DNA from 2 places in the Duganella violaceipulchra genome. Region 1 is predicted to be linked to the other one. Evidence: riboswitches for the same ligand, from Rfam matches in the RefSeq annotation. Region 1 holds a riboswitch; the other holds the start of a gene.
The links. A riboswitch is a leader RNA that binds a small molecule or an ion and turns the genes downstream of it on or off. The one in region 1 is predicted to bind thiamine pyrophosphate.

Region 1 (9,071 bases):
AAGCCCGGCTGCCCCGGCACGGCGGGCAGCTTTTTCAACAGCCGCACATTGGCCTTGATCTGCGGGAAGCGGTTCTCGAAGCTGCCCAGGTCGATGCGGCCGTCGGCCTTGGTCTTGGGTGCGTCGCTGCGGTGCAGGTCGGACGACACTTCGACCACGGTCGCGTCCTGGCCCGGCTCCGGTTCCAGCTCGGTGGCCACGGTGATGCGGTCGGCCTTGGTGGAGGCGATGGCCGCCGCCACGGCCGCCACCTCGATGCCGAACAGGATGCCCTTGTTCCACATTTCGGCCACGAACTCGTCGACGTCCAGCTTGGTCGGCCGCTCCGGGATCACGGTGCCGTCGGGCAGCGTCATCTCGTCCAGGTACAGCGTCTCGAAATAGTATTCGGCGTAGCCGCGCCCCATCTTGGGATTCTTGTACAGCGCGATGCGCTCCGGCTCCATCACGCGCAACTCCGTCGCCAGCCGCGCCGGGGCCGGCACGCCGGTATCGGGGCCGACGCCGTACAGCGCCTTGACCAGCAAGGGATAATTCAAGCCGACGAAATAGCAGTGGGAATGGAAGACTTCATTGATGGCGGCGGTCAGCGTCAGCGGCGACAGCGACAGGTCGATATAGATGCCGTCCGGCCGCTTCAGCAAACCGACAGGCAAGCCGCTTCCCGGAGCGTGAGTCTCCTGGCCTGGCACGGCAGGGGCAACCTCTTGAACCACCATCTTCCTCCGAACGGCACGCGGCCGAAGGGCATTGCGTGCAATTAACTAATCTTACACTTAGACTAAGGAAAAGAAAGTGATTTTCGTGGCGTAGACGACACAACTGTGAACTTATTGCTACAGATCAATATTGGATCAATAACAAAGTATCAAGTCGTCAATGGCGAGGAGGGTTGGCGTAGATGTCCTGGCCGGCTTCGTTGATCTGGCGGCGCAGGTCGCGGCGCTCATCCGGCGTCAGGCGGCCGGCGCGGCGATTCATTTCGGCGTTGCGGCCGGCTTCCTGCATGGCGCGGCGCTGCTCTTCGGCGCGGGCCTCGTAGCTGCGCGGATCGAGCTGGCGCGGCTCGGCCTGGCGGGTCGGCTGGGCGTCGCGCGCAGGCAGGGCGCGGGGTTCTTCACGGCGCGGAGCGTCACGCTCCGACGACCCGTCATGCGCCATCGCGGCGCCGCTCAGCAACAGAACACCCAGCAGGGATCGAACGCAAAAATTTGCGCTTGCTGCCGCGTAGTTTTTTTTGTGATCGATGCCCATGACGTTCCTAAAAAGCTGAATCTGTGACCAGAGTGTATGATGCTTTACCTGAGGGGGTAAGACGAATTGGGTAAAGTTTGTAACACTTTGTAATGGGTTGTCACAGACGTTTTCGCAATGCGAATATGACGTTACCATAGCAACATGAATATGACAAATCTGGCAGCCAAATGACAAGCACAACGACAGAATCCGGCAACACCTCCGCCAACCAGCATGGCCACCAGGCCAAAATCATGGTAGTGGACGACGACGTGCGCCTGCGCGACCTGCTGCGCCGCTACCTGACCGAACAAGGCTTCAACGTCTTCACCGCCGAGAGCGCGACCGCCATGAACAAGCTGTGGCTGCGCGAGCGCTACGACCTGCTGGTGCTGGACCTGATGCTGCCGGGCGAAGACGGCCTGTCGATCTGCCGCCGCCTGCGCGGCGCCGGCGACCAGACGCCGATCATCATGCTGACCGCCAAGGGCGAAGACGTGGACCGCATCGTCGGCCTCGAAATGGGCGCCGACGACTACCTGCCGAAGCCGTTCAACCCGCGCGAGCTGGTGGCCCGCATCGGCGCCGTGCTGCGCCGCCGCGGCCCGGACGAGATCCCCGGCGCGCCGTCGGAAACCCCGCAGTCGTTCGAGTTCGGCCAGTTCGTGCTGGACCTGGGTACCCGCACGCTGAAGAAGGCCGGCGAGACCGTGCCGCTGACCACCGGCGAATTCTCGGTACTGAAAGTATTCGCCCGCCACGCGCGCCAGCCGCTATCGCGCGAAAAGCTGATGGAACTGGCGCGCGGCCGCGAATACGAAGTGTTCGACCGCAGCCTGGACGTGCAGATCTCGCGCCTGCGCAAGCTGATCGAGCCCGATCCGTCGAGCCCGCTGTACATCCAGACCGTCTGGGGCCTGGGCTATGTGTTCATTCCGGAGGGGCAGCCGCGCTAAAGCGCGGGCGTGCGCATGAAGTTTCCGTCGAAGTTTCCGTCGAAGTTTCCGTTTACGTTTAGAGCCGCCAGCCTGAAAAGCGGCTTGTTCTGGCGCACCTTCTTCCTGCTGGGCGCGCTGACCACCACCAGCATGACCGCCTGGGTCGCCATGATCAGCGCGGTGCAGCACGAGCCGCAGGTGCAGCAGATCTCCTCGCAGGTGATCTCGGTGGTCACCATCACCCACGCCGCCCTCACCCACTCCGCGCCCGAACTGCGGCGCGAACTGCTGTTCGATCTGGTGTCCAACGAGGGCATCCGCGTGTTCACGCTGGAGGACGACGACAAGGTCGATCCGCCGCCCGACAACGCGCTGATGCCCGACATTCAGAAGCTGGTCAAGGCCAAGCTGGGCGAGGACACCCGCTTCTCGGCGCGCGTCAACGGCGTGGCCGGCTTCTGGGTCAGCTTCAAGATCGATGACGACGCCTACTGGCTGATGCTGGAACGCGAACGCATCCGCGGCCTGACCGGCATCCAGTGGCTGGGCTGGGCCAGCGTGGTGTCGGTGGTGTCGCTGCTGGGCGCGGCCTTCATCTCCAGCCTGATCAACCTGCCGCTGCGGCGCCTGACGCAAGCCACGCGCGCCTTCGCCCAGGGCAAGCGGCCGGAACGGCTGCCGGAAAAAGGCCCGATGGAAATCATGGAGGCGAACCGCAGCTTCAACCAGATGGTGGTGCAGCTGCAGCAGGTGGAGTCGGACCGCGCCGTGATCCTGGCCGGCATCTCGCACGACCTGCGCACGCCGCTGGCGCGCATGCAGCTGGAGGTGGAGATGGCCAACCTGTCGAGCGAGGCGCGCGAGGGCATCCAGTCCGACATCGGCCAGATGGACGACATCATTGGCCAGTTCCTCGACTACGCCAAGCCGACCGAGGTGTCGAGCTTCATCAACGTCGACCTCAGCGAGCTGCTGCAGGACACCGCACATGAAGCCGGCCGCCTGCCGGACGTGCGCATCAGCACCGACATCGTGGCCAACGCCCACGTGATGGGCAACGCCACCGACATCAAGCGCGTCATCAACAACCTGATCGAGAACGCCCGCCGCTACGGCAAGACGCCCGGCAGCGAGCTGACCGAGATCGACATCAAGTGCAGCATGAAGGGCATGCACACCTCGCGCCGCGTGATCGTCGAGGTGCAGGACCACGGCAACGGCGTGCCGGCCGACCAGATCGAACAGCTGCTCAAGCCCTTCACCCGGCTCGACACCGCGCGCGGCCAGGCCAACGGCGCCGGGCTGGGCCTGGCCATCGTCGACCGCGTGATGCTGCGCCACGGCGCCGAGCTGCACGTGCGCAACCGCGAAGGCGGCGGCCTGCTGATCCAGATCGTGATGAAGGCGGCTTGATGCTGGCAAGGTATTTTGCGATGTTGCTGGCGGCGGCCGGGCCGGCAGTGGCCAAACCGGCCAAGCCGCCCGCGCCTCCGCCGATCGAACAGCGCGCCCCCAGCGACGAGGAACGCAGCTCCTTCGACGACTACTTCCGCCAGAAGATGCTGGCCGAGTCCAGGGGCGCGCGCCCGGTGCCGCCGCTGTTCGCGCCGGAGTTCGACATCCAGCGCCAGCGCGGCAAGCCGTGGCAGGTGGTGGCGCGCGTCGACTCGGCGCCGCGCCATTCGGCGGTCGACCTGTGCCGGCAAATCCGTTCGAGTTTTGTCTACGACGCCAAGGCGCCCCAGGATAGCCGCTGGACCGAGTCGGCCCAGCCGCCGAGCTGGCATGTATGGCTGGCCCAGCCCAAGACTATCTGCACCGCCGCGCCGCACACGGTGTTGATGGACCAGGCGCTGCCGCCGGAGGACGTGGTGGCGCTGCTGCGCCAATATCCTGAACTGCTGAGCCGCGCGCGCCTGCTATTCGCCGGCAACTCGCAATGCATACGCCAGCGCGCCCTGCCCTTCACGCTGCGCGCGATCGGGCCGGCGGCACCGGTGGCCGGCGCACCCGTAATGTTCAGCCTGGTATTTGAAAGCGACCGCGACACCATCGCCCGCGTCGCCGTGCGCAAGCACCGCGGCGAGTATGCGGCCTGGAACGTCAGCTGCGACTGACGCTGCTGCCGCGGTTGATCGGGTGGTCCTCCGGCTCAAGCAGCCTGGTCAGCAGCAGCTCGGTCGAGCCGTAGCCGTACAGCGAATCCGCCTCCAGGCCTTGCGTATCGTAGGGCACGGACTCCTCGCGCTCCGAGCGGCTCGGGTCGGCGTCCGAATACGTCACGCGCCAGGCGCGCTTGAGCGAATCGGCGCGGCGCAGGAACTGCGGCATCGGCCACAGCGCCGGATTCCAGTCGACGATATCGCCCAGCACGCGCCAGTGGCCGCTGGCCAGCGCCATGTCGCCCACCCGCAGCACCTTGACGGCGTCCTGCGGTTGCAGCGTATTGAGCTCCTCCAGCGACGGCAAGCGCGGCAGCTTGGGCCCGAACAGATACGCCAGCATGATCTTGCTGCCTGGCGACAAACGCGCCACCAGGCCCCAGCCATAGCCGCCATCCAGCAACGGTATGGCAAACCAGCTTCCCTCTTGATACGACTGCCTCATTCCCACCCTTTCACTTGCACGATGCAGCAGAGTGTCGCCAAAATGTATGGACATGATGGCGCCTCCGTTAAAAGCTGTGTCTGCTTCGTTGGCGCCGTGTGGCGCAAACCGCAAGTGTAGCGGCGCGGCACGGATCGCGGCGCACGGCACCGCATGTGCTACACTAGCGCCTCGCTAGGGGTCCTGGAGCTTTTGCTGCCGGGTGAGAGATACCCTTCGTACCTGATCTGGATAATGCCAGCGAAGGAAAGCGCAAAGTAGTTCTCCCCTTCTTTGATGGCTCTCTTCGCGGCTCCCAGCCAAGAACAAAAGAGAGAGCACATGAACACACCAAGATTCGCAGTTTCCGCCATCGCCCTGGCGGTACTCCACGCATTCCCCGGCGTTGCCGTCGCTGCCTCCTCCGCCGCCGAGCAAGCCATGCCCGAAGTGGTGATTACCGGCGCCAAGGCGCAGGCCAGCCGCGCCGCCGTGGCCGGCTTCTCCAACGCGCCGCTGCTGGAAACCCCGGCCTCGGTCAGCGTACTGACTTCGCAGCAGATGCTGGACCTGCAAATCCGCTCCACCACCGACGCCGCCCGCTACGACGCCAGCATCGGCGACTCCTACAACGCGGTCGGCTATTCCGAGCAGTTCTCGATCCGTGGCTTCAAGCTGGACAACGCCTCCAGCTACCGCAAGGACGGCATGGCCATCCCGGCCGACACCCAGATCCCGCTGGAGAACAAGGAACGCCTGGAAGTGCTGAAAGGCCTGTCCGGCCTGCAAGCGGGCGTTTCCGCGCCGGGCGGCATCGTCAACTACGTCACCAAGCGCCCGACCGATACGCCGCTGCGCACGGTGGTGCTGGAAGAACGCGAGCGCGGTACACTGTACGGCGCCGTCGACCTGGGCGGCCGCTTTGAAGACCAGCGCTTCGGCTACCGCTTCAACGCCGCCGGCGAGCGCCTGCGCTCCTACATCAAGGGCGCCGACGGCAACCGCAAGTTCGTCTCGGCCGCCTTCGACTGGAAGATCTCGCCGCAGGCGCTGCTGCAAGTGGACGCCGACTACCAGAAGAAATCGCAAGTGACCGCGCCCGGCTTCCAGCTGTTGAACAACACCACGCTGCCGAACATTCCGGCCGACACCATGCTCAACAACCAGCCGTGGAGCCGTCCGGTCGAGACCACCAGCAGCAACATCGGCGCCCGCTTCGAGTACAAGTTCACGCCCGACTGGAGCACCACCGTCAGCGCCAACCAGCACCAGTTCAAGCGCGACGACTACACCGCCTTCCCAGGCGGCTGCACCGCACAGGGCCTGTATTCCGGCTTCTGCGGCAACGGCGACTACGACGTCTACGACTACGTCAGCCTGGGCGAGAAGAAATCGCCGCTGACGGTGCAGGCGCTGGTGCAGGGCAAGTTCAGCACCGGCTCGTTCAAGCACGAGTTCACCGGCGGCGCATCGTTGTTCAAGAACAGCGAGAAATGGGGCGATTACCTGTACACCCAGGCAGGCACCGACGGCCACGCATTCAGCAACATCTACCATCCGATCATGGTGGCGCCGAACGGCGGCACCAGCAAACCGGTCTCCGAGCGCCGCAGCGACAACGAACGCGCCTTGTTCGCGCAGGACATCCTGAGCATCAACGAGCAGCTCAAGCTGCACGCCGGCGCACGCTTTGTGCAGGTCAAGCGCGACGAATTCGTCGATGCGACGCTGCCGTTCGCCCACACCAACGTCGGCTTCTGGCTGCCGAATGTGGCGCTGGTGTACAGCCTGCGTCCCAACGTTTCGGTCTACACCTCGTATGCACAGGGCCTGGAACATGGCGGCGTTGCGCCGATCGGCACCGAGAACACCGGCCGCGCACTGGCGCCGGGCAAATCGAAGCAGGTCGAAGTGGGCGTCAAGGCCGACATCCATCCCGACCTGAGCGCCAGTGTGGCGATGTTCGAGATCCGCAAGGGCCTCGAATACACCGATGGCCAGAACTACTTCGTGCGCAACGGCCAGGCGCAGCACCGCGGACTGGAAATGGCACTGAACGGCCGCGCCTCGCGTGACTTGACGGTGGGCGTCTCGGCCATGGCGCTGAACTCGCAGCAGCGCGACACCGGCTCGGCGGAACTGGACGGCAAGCGCGTCGCCGACGTCCCGGCCTTCAAGTCGACCGTCTACGCCAACTACGCGGTGCCGCAAGTGGCCGGCCTGTCTATCAGCGCCAACTGGATCTATTCGGGCAAGAAAGCGTTCGACAAGGCCAACCAGGTGTTCGTGCCGAGCTACCATGTGATGAACCTGGGCGGCGCCTACGCCACCCGCATCGGCGGCGTGCAGACCACGCTGCGCGCCAGCATCGACAACGCGTTCGACAAGTTCTACTGGCGCGACGTCACGCCGGAACTGGGTGGTTACCTGATGCCGGGCGCTTCACGCACCTTCCGCGTGTCGGCCCAGTTCGACCTTTAAAAGACCAGCTGCACGCGCATCGAAAAACTCTTCGCTGCGCGTGCCGAGTTCCTGCCGATCAGGTAAGCGAATTCGTACTTGATCTCCTGCCGGCCGATATCGCGGTGTCCGAACACCGCCGGCCCGGCGCGGTGCGACTGCTGCCGGTATGGCAGCCAGTCATTCCACTTCCCCACTTCGCCGAACGCCTGCACGCCAGGCTGCAACCACGGCTTCCAGTTATGTTTGACCTGCAGCTGGTAGGTCAGCTCCATCGGATGCTCGCCGCCGCCCGGCGCCACGCGATAGTCGCGCTGGAAGAACAGGTTGGCGTTGAACTGGGTGCGGCCGATTTCCGTTTGCAGCACCGGGCCCCATTCGAGCGCGTAGCCGTCGGCATTGTTGCGCGCCTTTTCCAGCTTGGTGTGCAGCGCCAGGTCGAAGGGATACTGGCCTTGCGTCAGCAGGTAATCGTTCTGCCAGGCCGTCTCCACCCAGTGGCCGGCGCCGCCGTTGAATTTGCTCCACTTGGCGTACAACTCCGTGTACCAGCGCGACGTGACGCCGTAGCCGATGCCGATTTCCGGCGCCGCCACGGTGCGGCCGTTGTAGTGGGCGTTCCAGTATTTATAGTCGAGGGATGCCTGGCCTTCCACATCGTAGGTGGAGACCAGGTAGTAGCCGGTATCGGCCAACGCCAGCGGGGACACACACATCAATATCGCCGCCAGCCGTTGCTTCATGGTAGATGCCGCTCCACTTGGGATAATCGCTCGCCGGGATCGCCCGACACCAGCAGATAGGGTATCCCACGCGCCGCCAGCTCGTCCAGCAGCATGCGGTTGATGATGACGCTCACTTCCTCGGATTCCCGCTGCAAGCCGTCGGCCACCCAGGGTATGTCGGCCGCCATCACCAGCGTACAGGCATAGTCCTGCTGGTGGCTGGCCGCCAGCGCGGCCAACTGGTCGTCGATGCCGCCGAAATAATGGCGGCCGTAGACCACCGTCATCAGCGGCGCGGTGTCGCAAAAAAGATACTTGCCGGCGCGCGGCGCGGCCGCATCCTCGCGGTCGCGCTGCGTTTCGGCGATGTGGAACTGGTCGGCCACCACCGGTATCCGGGCTTCGGTGTCGACGAACTCGCGCAGGTACTCGGGCACCCACAGCGTTTGATAGTGCTCGGCCAGCGCCGCCGCCAGCGTCGATTTGCCGGACGAGGTGGTGCCCAGTATGGCCACCCGTAGCGGCGCGTGCGCGTTCATTCCAGCGCCATGCGGCCGTTGCTGCCGTCCGTGGTGTCGTGGCTCCAGGCGCGCAGTCCGATCACCGCCATGCCGACGAAGACCGCGTACAACACCGCCGTCAGCACCAGGTGCTTGTGCAGGTACAGCGCCACATACAACACATCGACGATGATCCAGACATGCCAATTCTCGACCTTTTTACGCGACAGCAGCAGCTGCCCGACCAGACTGCCGGCGGTCAGGAAACCGTCGGAGTTGGGCACGTCGGTGTCGGTATACGATTTGAGGAACCAGGCCAGCAGCGCGAAGCCGGCCAGCCAGCCGCCCGCGGCCCACCAGTGGCCACGCGCGTCCAGCGCGGACACGGGCAAGCGCGCGTGGCTATCGTCGCCGTGCAGCCACTGGTACCAGCCGAAGAACGACACGGCGATGAACACCAGCTGCAAGCCCATGTCGCCATACAGCCGCGAACCGAAGAACACCAGCCCGTAGGTGGCCGACGAGATGATGGCGAACAGCCAGCCCCAATGGCTCTGGCGGATGTTCAGCCACACCGTGGCCACCGACAAAATGAAGGACACCAGTTCCAGCGGGGACGTGGCCAC
Region 2 (9,071 bases), on a different contig from region 1:
GCACCGTCACCAGCGGCAGCAGCGGCGCCAGCGCCTGCACCGCGTCGTCGCGCGACAGCAGGTCGCCGTGGCCGCTGGCCAGCACCGGGTCCAGCACCACCGGCAGCTCCGGCTGGCGCGCGCGCAGGCGGCCGATGATCTCGGCGATCGCCAGCGCGTTGGCGGCGCTGCCGGGGATGCCGATCTTCACCGCGCGCACCGTCATCTTGTCGACCAGCGCCTGCGCCTGGCGCAGCACCATGGCGCCGTCGACCGGCTGCACGCCGTAGACGCGGTCGTTGTCCTGCACCGTCAGCGCGGTGGCCACGGTGAGCGCGTGCGCGCCCTGCCCGGCCACCGCCTGCAGGTCGGCGGCGATGCCGGCGCCGCCGGACGGATCGAGTCCGGCGAACACCAGCACGCACGGCCGCGCCACCAGTTGCGCCATCAGCTGCGCCGCCACTTGCGAGGACAGCCGCTCGCTCATGCCAGCCGGCCCGCTATCGGCGACGACGGCGAGGCCGCGAACTTGCGGGCGATGCGGCCCGCCAGGTAAGCCTCGCGGCCGGCCTGCACGGCCAGCTTCATGGCGCGCGCCATGCGCACCGGATCGCGCGCGCCGGCGATGGCGGTGTTCATCAGCACGCCGTCGCAGCCCAGCTCCATGGCGATGGCGGCGTCCGAGGCCGTGCCGACGCCGGCATCGACCAGCACCGGCACCTTGGCCTGGTCGATGATCAGCGACAGGTTCCACGGGTTGAGGATGCCCATGCCCGAGCCGATCAGCGAGGCCAGCGGCATCACCGCCACGCAGCCGATCTGCTCCAGCAGCTTGGCCTGGATCGGATCGTCGCTGCAGTAGACCATGACGTCGAAGCCGTCCCTGACCAGCGCCTCGGCGGCGATCAGGGTTTCCGGCATGTGCGGGAACAGCGTCTTCTCGTCGCCCAGCACTTCCAGCTTGACCAGCTTGTGGCCGTTGAGCAGTTCCCGCGCCATCTGCAGCGTGTAGACCGCGTCCTTGGCGGTGTAGCAGCCGGCCGTGTTGGGCAGGATGGTGTACTGCGACGGCGGCAGCACGTCGAGCAGGCTGGGCGCCTTCGGGTCCTGGCCGATGTTGACGCGGCGGATCGCCACGGTGATGATTTCCGCTTCGGCGGCGTCGGTCGCCTCGCGGGTCTGCGGCAGGTCCTTGTACTTGCCGCTGCCGACCAGCAGCCGCGATTTGTAGCTCTTGCCTGCGATGGTGAGCAAGTCTTGATTGTCCATGATGGTTCCTTATCCTTGGGGGTCAAGTCTGACATTCGGACACGGCCTCTGCCGTAGCGGCGGCTACGGCAGAGGCCGTGTCCGAATGTCAGACTTGACCCCATTAAAATTAGCCGCCGCCGATGGCGCGCACGATGTCGACCTGGTCCTGCGGCTGCAGCTCGCGCTGCGGCCACTGCTGGCGCGGCACCACCGCGCGGTTGACCGCCAGCGCCAGCGCCTGCCCGGTCAGCGACAGCGCATCGATCAACTGAGCTAGCGTCTGCCGCGGCGGCACCTGGTAGGGGGCGCCGTTCAATTCGATGTCGATCATGCCGGCCTCACAGCTTGCGGTACAGCTCGGCGCCGTTCTTGATGAACTCCACCGCCTTGACCTGCATGCCCTGCTGCAGCGCCGCGCCGTCGGACACGCCGTTGGCCTTGGCGTACTCGCGCACCTCCTGGGTGATCTTCATCGAGCAGAAATGCGGGCCGCACATCGAGCAGAAGTGCGCCACCTTGGCCGAATCCTTGGGCAGGGTCTCGTCGTGGAATTCGCGCGCCTTGTCCGGATCGAGGCCGATGTTGAACTGGTCGTCCCAGCGGAACTCGAAGCGCGCCTTCGACAGCGCGTTGTCGCGGATCTGCGCGCCCGGATGCCCCTTGGCCAGGTCGGCGGCATGCGCGGCGATCTTGTAGGTGATGATGCCGTCCTTGACGTCGTTCTTGTCGGGCAGGCCCAGGTGCTCCTTGGGCGTGACGTAGCACAGCATGGCGGTGCCGTACCAGCCGATCTGCGCGGCGCCGATGCCGGAGGTGATGTGGTCGTAGCCGGGCGCGATGTCGGTGGTCAACGGGCCCAAGGTGTAGAACGGCGCTTCGTGGCACTGTTCCAGCTGCAGGTCCATATTCTCCTTGATCAGCTGCATCGGCACGTGGCCGGGGCCTTCGATCATCACCTGCACGTCGTGCTTCCAGGCGATCTGGGTCAGCTCGCCCAGCGTCTTCAGTTCGCCCAGCTGGGCTTCGTCGTTGGCGTCGTAGATCGAGCCGGGACGCAAGCCGTCGCCCAGCGAGAACGAGACGTCGTAGGCCTTCATGATGGCGCAGATCTCTTCGAAGTGCGTGTACAGGAACGATTCCTGGTGGTGCGCCAGGCACCACTTGGCCATGATCGAGCCGCCGCGCGAGACGATGCCGGTCAGGCGCTTGGCCGTCATCGGCACGTAGCGCAGCAGCACGCCGGCGTGGATGGTGAAGTAGTCGACGCCCTGCTCGGCCTGCTCGATCAGGGTGTCGCGGAAGATCTCCCAGGTCAGGTCCTCGGCCTTGCCGTTGACCTTTTCCAGCGCCTGGTAGATCGGCACGGTGCCGATCGGGACCGGGCTGTTGCGGATGATCCATTCACGGGTTTCGTGGATGTGCTTGCCGGTCGACAGGTCCATGACGTTGTCGCCGCCCCAGCGGATGGCCCAGGTCATCTTCTCGACTTCCTCGCCGATCGACGAGGTGACGGCGGAGTTGCCGATGTTGGCGTTGATCTTGACCAGGAAATTGCGGCCGATGATCATCGGTTCGATTTCCGGGTGGTTGATGTTGGCCGGGATGATGGCGCGGCCGCGGGCGATTTCCTCGCGCACGAATTCGGGCGTGATGGTGGCCGGGATGCTGGCGCCGAACGACTGGCCCGGATGCTGGCGGCCCATCAGGTCGGCCAGGCGCTGGCCCATCGGGCCGGAGTTCTTCAGGTCTTCCATGTACTCCTGGCGGCGCAGGTTTTCGCGGATGGCGACGAATTCCATCTCGGGCGTGACGATGCCCTGGCGCGCATAGTGCATCTGCGTGACGTTTTTTCCGGCCTGCGCGCGGCGCGGCTTGCGGTGCAGGTTGAAGCGCAGCTCGGCCAGCGCCGGGTCCGCCAGGCGGGCCTGGCCGTATTCGGAGGTGGGGCCGTCCAGTTCCTCGGTGTCGTTGCGCTCCAATATCCACGGCAGGCGCGGCGTCGCGGCCAGGCCGGAGCGGATGTCGATCACCGCGTCCGGGTCGGTGTACGGGCCGGAGGTGTCGTAGACGTAGATGGCCGGATTGGCCTCGAAGCCAAAGGACGCCGGCGTGTCGGACTGGGTGATCTGGCGCATCGGCACGCGGATGTCGGGACGGCTGCCTTCGACGTAGACTTTGCGGGAATTCGGCAAGGGCTTGATGGCTGCCTCGTCCACCGTGGCGGTGGCGGAGAGGAATTTGGCGTTGGCGTTCATGTGGCTCCTTCGTTAGCTACAGGAGCCAGCAAAGGAGATTGGACGGCGCCGGTCCACTGGGTGTGGCGGCATTGTCCTAAGCTTCCCTTCGCTGGCATTATCCAGATCAGGTTCGGAGGGTATTTCTCACCCGCGCATCGCAATGCGCAGGACCCCTAGCGTGTGCCACCTTGCGGCAGCGCTGCGATTATACGCCGCGCCGCGCCGCGCGGACAATGTCCGCGCAAAAAAAACCGCCATACCCGGTATCACGCCACGCGGGCTAGCCGGATGCGGGCGGGGCGCCGCGCGCCAAGCGCGGCACGGCGTAGAGCAACAACGCCAGCGCCGCCAGCGGCATGCCCACTTCCAGCTGATAGCCCGGCAGCAAATGCGCGCGCCACAACAGCCAGGCCAAGGCGGCCGCGCTGCCCAGACACAGCAAGGGCTCGGCCCGCGCCGCGCGGACGCCCGCCGTCGGCGCCACCACCACGGCCAGTTGCAGCACGGCCGGCCAGAAGAACACGAGCAAGCCGGCCAGGCTGTAGGTATCGCCCCAGGAAAACGCCTCGTATGGGCTAAATTCCAGCCGCCCGGGCAGCGTCGGAGGGGCCGGCGATCCGGCGTGCGGCGCAACGGCGGCCGGGGCCGCAGCGGCCGGCGCGGACGCCGCACGCGCCACGCCGGGCGGCTTGCCCTGCGTGCTGCAGCTATACAGCGGCAGGAAGAAACAAACTGCCAGGATCAACGCGGCCAGGCGTTTCAAGCCCGCCAGCGAACGGGGCGCGACGACGAAGTTCATGCTATTCCCCTCGCGCTCAGTCGGACGATTTGACGCCGGAAACGCAACAATCGTTATTGCTCGCTGGTGGCACCGTGCGTTTCAACCAGCAGCGCGAGACCCGTCCCTGCACGCCCGGCCTGACCCAGCTGAAACTGCGGCACTGGGCATCCTGTTCGCAGCGCGCGGCGCAGCTGCCGGCGTCACCGCCGCCGGGCTCGCTCCAGGCATCGTTGTAGTCGCCGCCGTAACGGTTAATCCCGGACTGCAAGTTCTGGATCGAGCCGCCACCACCACCGCCCGGCCCCCCATCCGTACCCGCGCCCCCGCCATGACAGCGCCCCAGCTTGACCACCTTGTCCGGCATATCGTCAAAGAAGGGGCTGAACAGACGCTGAAACTGGTCGGCGTCGTGATGATTGGCGGCGACGCGCACCCGCACGTACTCGGGCTGACGATCATAGCGGGCCGGAACGGGCGAGATCACGTACTGGATATTGCAGGGGTCACCCCACGGCAAGTTGGGATTCATGCGGTTGGCCCACACCCCCCACGGCTCGGCGCCTTGGGCGACGCACAGGCAAGGCAGCACCAGCAGCGCGGCCAACATCGATAGCGGCTTTTTCATCACAGTCTCCGGGCATGGTGGATGGATCAGGGATGCAGCAGGTTGACGGTGGTTTCCGTGATGTCGACGCCATGCCGGAAATTGAAATATATGTCCGAGCATTCGCCGGCCAGCGGCCGGCCGTTGCGGTCGCCGCACCAGCGGATTTCCGCCACCCAGTTGGCGCCGAATTTGAGTGCGGCGGTGCGCGGGCCGTTGATCGTGTACAGGGTCTGGCTGGTGGCCCAGTACACCGCGGTCTTGCCGGCCGGGTCGGGGCCGTCGCGGAACGAGATCAAGCCCTGGTACAACGAGACGGGCTCGACCGCTTGAACCATGGGCGCGGCGCTGGCGGCCACGAACAGACACAGGGCAAGTTGCAGTTTCATGCTGGACTCCTTTGGGTGGGTGCTTCGACGGGGATGCCTGCTTAACGCCCACAATTTCTTATCAGTTGACAATAATCAGTGCCATTTAGAAATACTATGGGGAGGCCGGTCAGACGCTTCACCGCACCGGCGCCAGGCCGTCGGCGAAGTCGCCGGCCTCCATGTAGCGAGGTGGAATGACGAACCGACCGTCGCGGTCGAGATAGCCCCACAGCACCCCGCAGCGGGCGGCCGCCAGGCCATCGGCGTAGGGACGCATGGCGTTGACGCGCTGCCCGCCGTCGCAGGTGACGGAGGCGGCGGCGCCGCCGGGGGATATGGCGGACGCGCTGGACGCGGCCGGCGGCGCCAGCGGTCCAGCAGCCGCCGGCGCCGCCACGCGCTGGCCGAGGCGGTCGATCTGCTGCCAGCCGCCGTCGACGCGCACCATCGCCTGCCCCGCAGCAAAGGACATGGCTCGCTCAAAGCGGCGCGGCAGTGTCAGCCGTCCCTGCCGATCGACATAGCCCCAGCGCGCCACCTGCAAGGTGCGCAGCAGGTCCGCCGCCAGCACGGCGCGCGTGCCCTTCCCGCCTTTCGCCGTGGCGCGCAGCGTCCGCTCGAAGCGGTCATGGTCCATCCAGTCGAGCGCATCGGTCAACGGCAGCGTGGCGAGCTTGATGTCGGTGGCGCCGCGCCGGCGGCCCGGTTGCCGCCACGCGGCCAGCAAGGCCTCGTAATGCGCTTCGAACTCGCCGTGCGGCGCCGCCGGCACCTCCGGCGGCGCCTGCCGCCACTCTGGCAGACAGGCGCCGCACCAGCCCTGGATCAAGCGCATCAACGCCAGGCCGGCAGCGCGCTGGTCCAACGCCGCCAGCCGGCCGCCGTCCGTCACCTGCCACGGCAGCATGAAGGCGCAGCGACTGTCCGAGCGCAGCCTCAGCGGCGGCTGGTCGGCGATCCAGATGCGCAACTCGACCGCCAGATACAGCGGGGTCTGCGCGGCGCCGGCCGGATCGGCATCGCAGCGCCGAACGCCGAACGCCGGCTGCGCGCCGCCGACCAGCCCGGCCAGCACGGCGCCTGGCTCGGACGGCAACACGAAGGCGCCGGCCGCGCGCCGCAGAAAATAGACTTGCTCGGTTTCCGCGGCACCGGCGCTGTCCTGCCGCGTCACGGTCAATTGCAGCGCTTCGATCGCTTCGGGCCGCACCGAAAAATCCGGTTGTGCGCCGGCCGCCGCGCACCAGCACTGCGCGCTCAACAAGACGGACAAGAAGAGACGCACGGCGCGCGACCGACGGCGTACAGGCCGGCACTAGCGCGACGGCGCGGTCTGGTAAATGGTCGCGGCCCAGGGGCCGGCCGGCTTGCCGGCGCAGGCGTAAGTGCCCTCGGCGCTGCCGACGCGGATGGTGCCGATATAGGTGCAGCCGCCGGCGGCGGAACCGCCGGCGCGGGTGATCTGGACCTGGTTGCCGACGATGGAAATAATGATGCTCGGTTCCTGCAACTGCTGGCCGTTGGGATTGCGGAAAGTGCCGCTGAAATTGGGTCCGGATTGCTGCACCCAGTCCCAGGTCCAGCCGCAACACTCGCCACCGTGCCAATGACGTCCGCGCATCGCCTCCACCGCGGCGGGCAAGTTCTCCTGGGCCCGGACCACGCCCGCCATGCTTGCCGCCAGCACTGCCGCCATTACTACGCATACCATAGTCGATCGGGTCATCATCGCCTCCGTGGTGGTATCAAGCGGATAGCCGCGCCGCGCGGCCTGCCTGTTCCCCAGTCTAGTGCCGGCGCCGGCGCGGCGCAACGACGGGCTGCATCGGTGGCGGCGGCCAGCCTGGCGCGCGGCGGAAACCGGCCACGCTGTCGCCCTGGCACAACAGTCGGCGGATAGCCCGTCATCACACGAACTGGTGTGTAACAAATGTAAAAGCCGCGCACTATGTGCGGCATTCAACATAGAAGTTTCCAAATGGAACGCACAATATCCCCACAGCGACACCCACGTCGCCACAACAAGCGCCGCAGGCGCGACTCTCGGGAGATCGACCATGAAACCAGCACACCCATCCCTCTACCTGGCCGCCGCGGCGGCCTTCACCGTGGCCGGCCTGAGCGCCTGTGGCGGCGGTGGCGGCGGCAGCGGCGACAGCACGCCGGTCAGCACCCTGGGCACCTTGTCGGTGTCGATGACGGACGCGCCGTCGTGCGGTTTCGACGCCGTCAACGTCACCGTCAGCAAGGTGCGCGTCAACCAGAGCAGCAGCGCCAGCGACACCGACGCCGGCTGGACCGACATCACGCTGGCCCCGGCCCGCAAGATCAACCTGCTCAACCTGACCAATGGCGCGCTGGAGGCGCTGGGACAGACCTCGCTCAGCGCCGGCCATTACACGCAGCTGCGGCTGGTGCTCGATCCCAACACCGGCAGCGGCCTGGCCAACTCCGTGGTCGTCAGCGGCGGCAGCACCGAAGTCTCGCTGGACACCCCGAGCGCGGTGCAGAGCGGCATCAAGCTGGTGAACGCCTTCGACGTCGCGGCCGGCCAGCGGGTCGACCTGGTGCTGGACTTCGACGCCTGCAAATCCATCGTCACCAAGGGCAACGGCAAGTACGCGCTGAAGCCGGTGGTGAAGGTGATCCCGACCACGCTGAACGGCATCGGCGGCTTTGTCTCGACCGCGCTGCTGGCCAGGCACGTGATGGTGTCGGCGCAGCAGAACGGCGCCATCGTCAGCGCCACCGCGCCCAACGCCAGCACCGGCGAATTCGCGCTGACCCGCCTGCCGCTGGGTAACTACGACGTGGTGGTCACGGCCGACAGCAGCGCCGCCGCCGTGGTCGGCGCGGTGCCGGTCACCAGCACCTCGGCCATGGTCGCCGTCAGCACCGCCGCCGCGCCGATCGCGCTGCCGGCCGGCGTCAGCGGCAGCATCGCCGGCGCCGTCAGCTTGACCCCGGCCAGCAGCACCGCCACCGCCTATGTCGCGGCCAAGCAGAGCTTCGTGGCCGGGCCGACCGTGACCGTCAAGTACCAGGGCGCCGACCTGGCCAGCGGCAGCTACACGCTGGCCGGCCTGCCGGTCGGCGCGCCGCAGTACGCGGTGTACAGCGCCACGCTGCCGCTGCAATTCGCCAACGCCGCCACGGTGCTGCCGGGTGCGGGCAAATACATGGTCGAGGCCAGCGCCGAGGGCTACACCACGGCCAGCCTGCCGCTGGTCGATATCTCGCTGCTCAACCAGAGCAACGTCAACTTCAACCTGAAGCCGTAAGCGCGTCCCGCTGGCTTGCCCCGCTATTTGAAGGGCAAGCCCAGCAGCCTGCCCCACTGGCGGTCGCCCGGATAGCGCGCGCGGTCGTCGACGCCGAGCCGGCGCGGCGCGGCGGCCGGAAGGCGGTAGCTGCCGAACAGCTGGTCCCAGACCGAGACGGTGGCGCCGTAGTTCCCCGCCTCGTCGCGGTCCGCGCTGTGGTGGAAGCGATGCAGCTCGGTGCCGACCAGCAGGCGGTTGAACCATCCGGCCCTGGCATCGACGTTGAAGTGCGACACCAGGCCCTGGAAGCCGCCGAACACCGACGCGGCGAACACGGCCGCCGGCGAGAAGCCGAACAGGATGGCCGGCAGCATCAGCAGCACGCGCACGTAGGCGCTGTTGATCGGATGCCCCACCACGTGCATGAACACATAGACCTCGCCGGGCAGGTGGTGGATGGCGTGGGTCTTCCACAACCAACGTGCCAGCGGGCCGCGTCCCTCGTGGCTGTAGCGGTGCACCCAATACCACAGAAAGTCCGACAGCAGCACCGCGCACACCGCTTCGGCTTGCCAGGGCAGCGTG

Region 2: it holds a riboswitch for thiamine pyrophosphate, as region 1 does, so the genes downstream of both, thiC (phosphomethylpyrimidine synthase ThiC) here and KVP70_RS22245 (TonB-dependent siderophore receptor) in region 1, are expected to answer to the same signal.

Annotation. Positions count from the first base shown of each region.
Region 1 is NZ_JAHTGR010000012.1:203,806-212,876, reverse strand. It holds gene KVP70_RS22275 (flagellar assembly protein A) at 1-656, opposite strand, end outside; gene KVP70_RS22270 (hypothetical protein) at 877-1,254, opposite strand; gene ompR (osmolarity response regulator transcription factor OmpR) at 1,425-2,192, shown strand; gene KVP70_RS22260 (ATP-binding protein) at 2,208-3,587, shown strand; gene KVP70_RS22255 (hypothetical protein) at 3,587-4,291, shown strand; gene KVP70_RS22250 (Imm26 family immunity protein) at 4,278-4,781, opposite strand; TPP riboswitch at 4,948-5,047, shown strand; gene KVP70_RS22245 (TonB-dependent siderophore receptor) at 5,103-7,241, shown strand; gene KVP70_RS22240 (hypothetical protein) at 7,238-7,963, opposite strand; gene KVP70_RS22235 (AAA family ATPase) at 7,960-8,484, opposite strand; gene pnuC (nicotinamide riboside transporter PnuC) at 8,481-9,071, opposite strand, start outside.
Region 2 is NZ_JAHTGR010000015.1:6,645-15,715, forward strand. It holds gene thiD (bifunctional hydroxymethylpyrimidine kinase/phosphomethylpyrimidine kinase) at 1-466, opposite strand, end outside; gene KVP70_RS24445 (thiazole synthase) at 463-1,248, opposite strand; gene thiS (sulfur carrier protein ThiS) at 1,358-1,561, opposite strand; gene thiC (phosphomethylpyrimidine synthase ThiC) at 1,569-3,485, opposite strand; TPP riboswitch at 3,552-3,652, opposite strand; gene KVP70_RS24460 (hypothetical protein) at 3,748-4,266, opposite strand; gene KVP70_RS24465 (PAN domain-containing protein) at 4,283-4,873, opposite strand; gene KVP70_RS24470 (hypothetical protein) at 4,900-5,241, opposite strand; gene KVP70_RS24475 (WG repeat-containing protein) at 5,360-6,496, opposite strand; gene KVP70_RS24480 (hypothetical protein) at 6,539-6,949, opposite strand; gene KVP70_RS24485 (DUF4382 domain-containing protein) at 7,281-8,504, shown strand; gene KVP70_RS24490 (sterol desaturase family protein) at 8,528-9,071, opposite strand, start outside.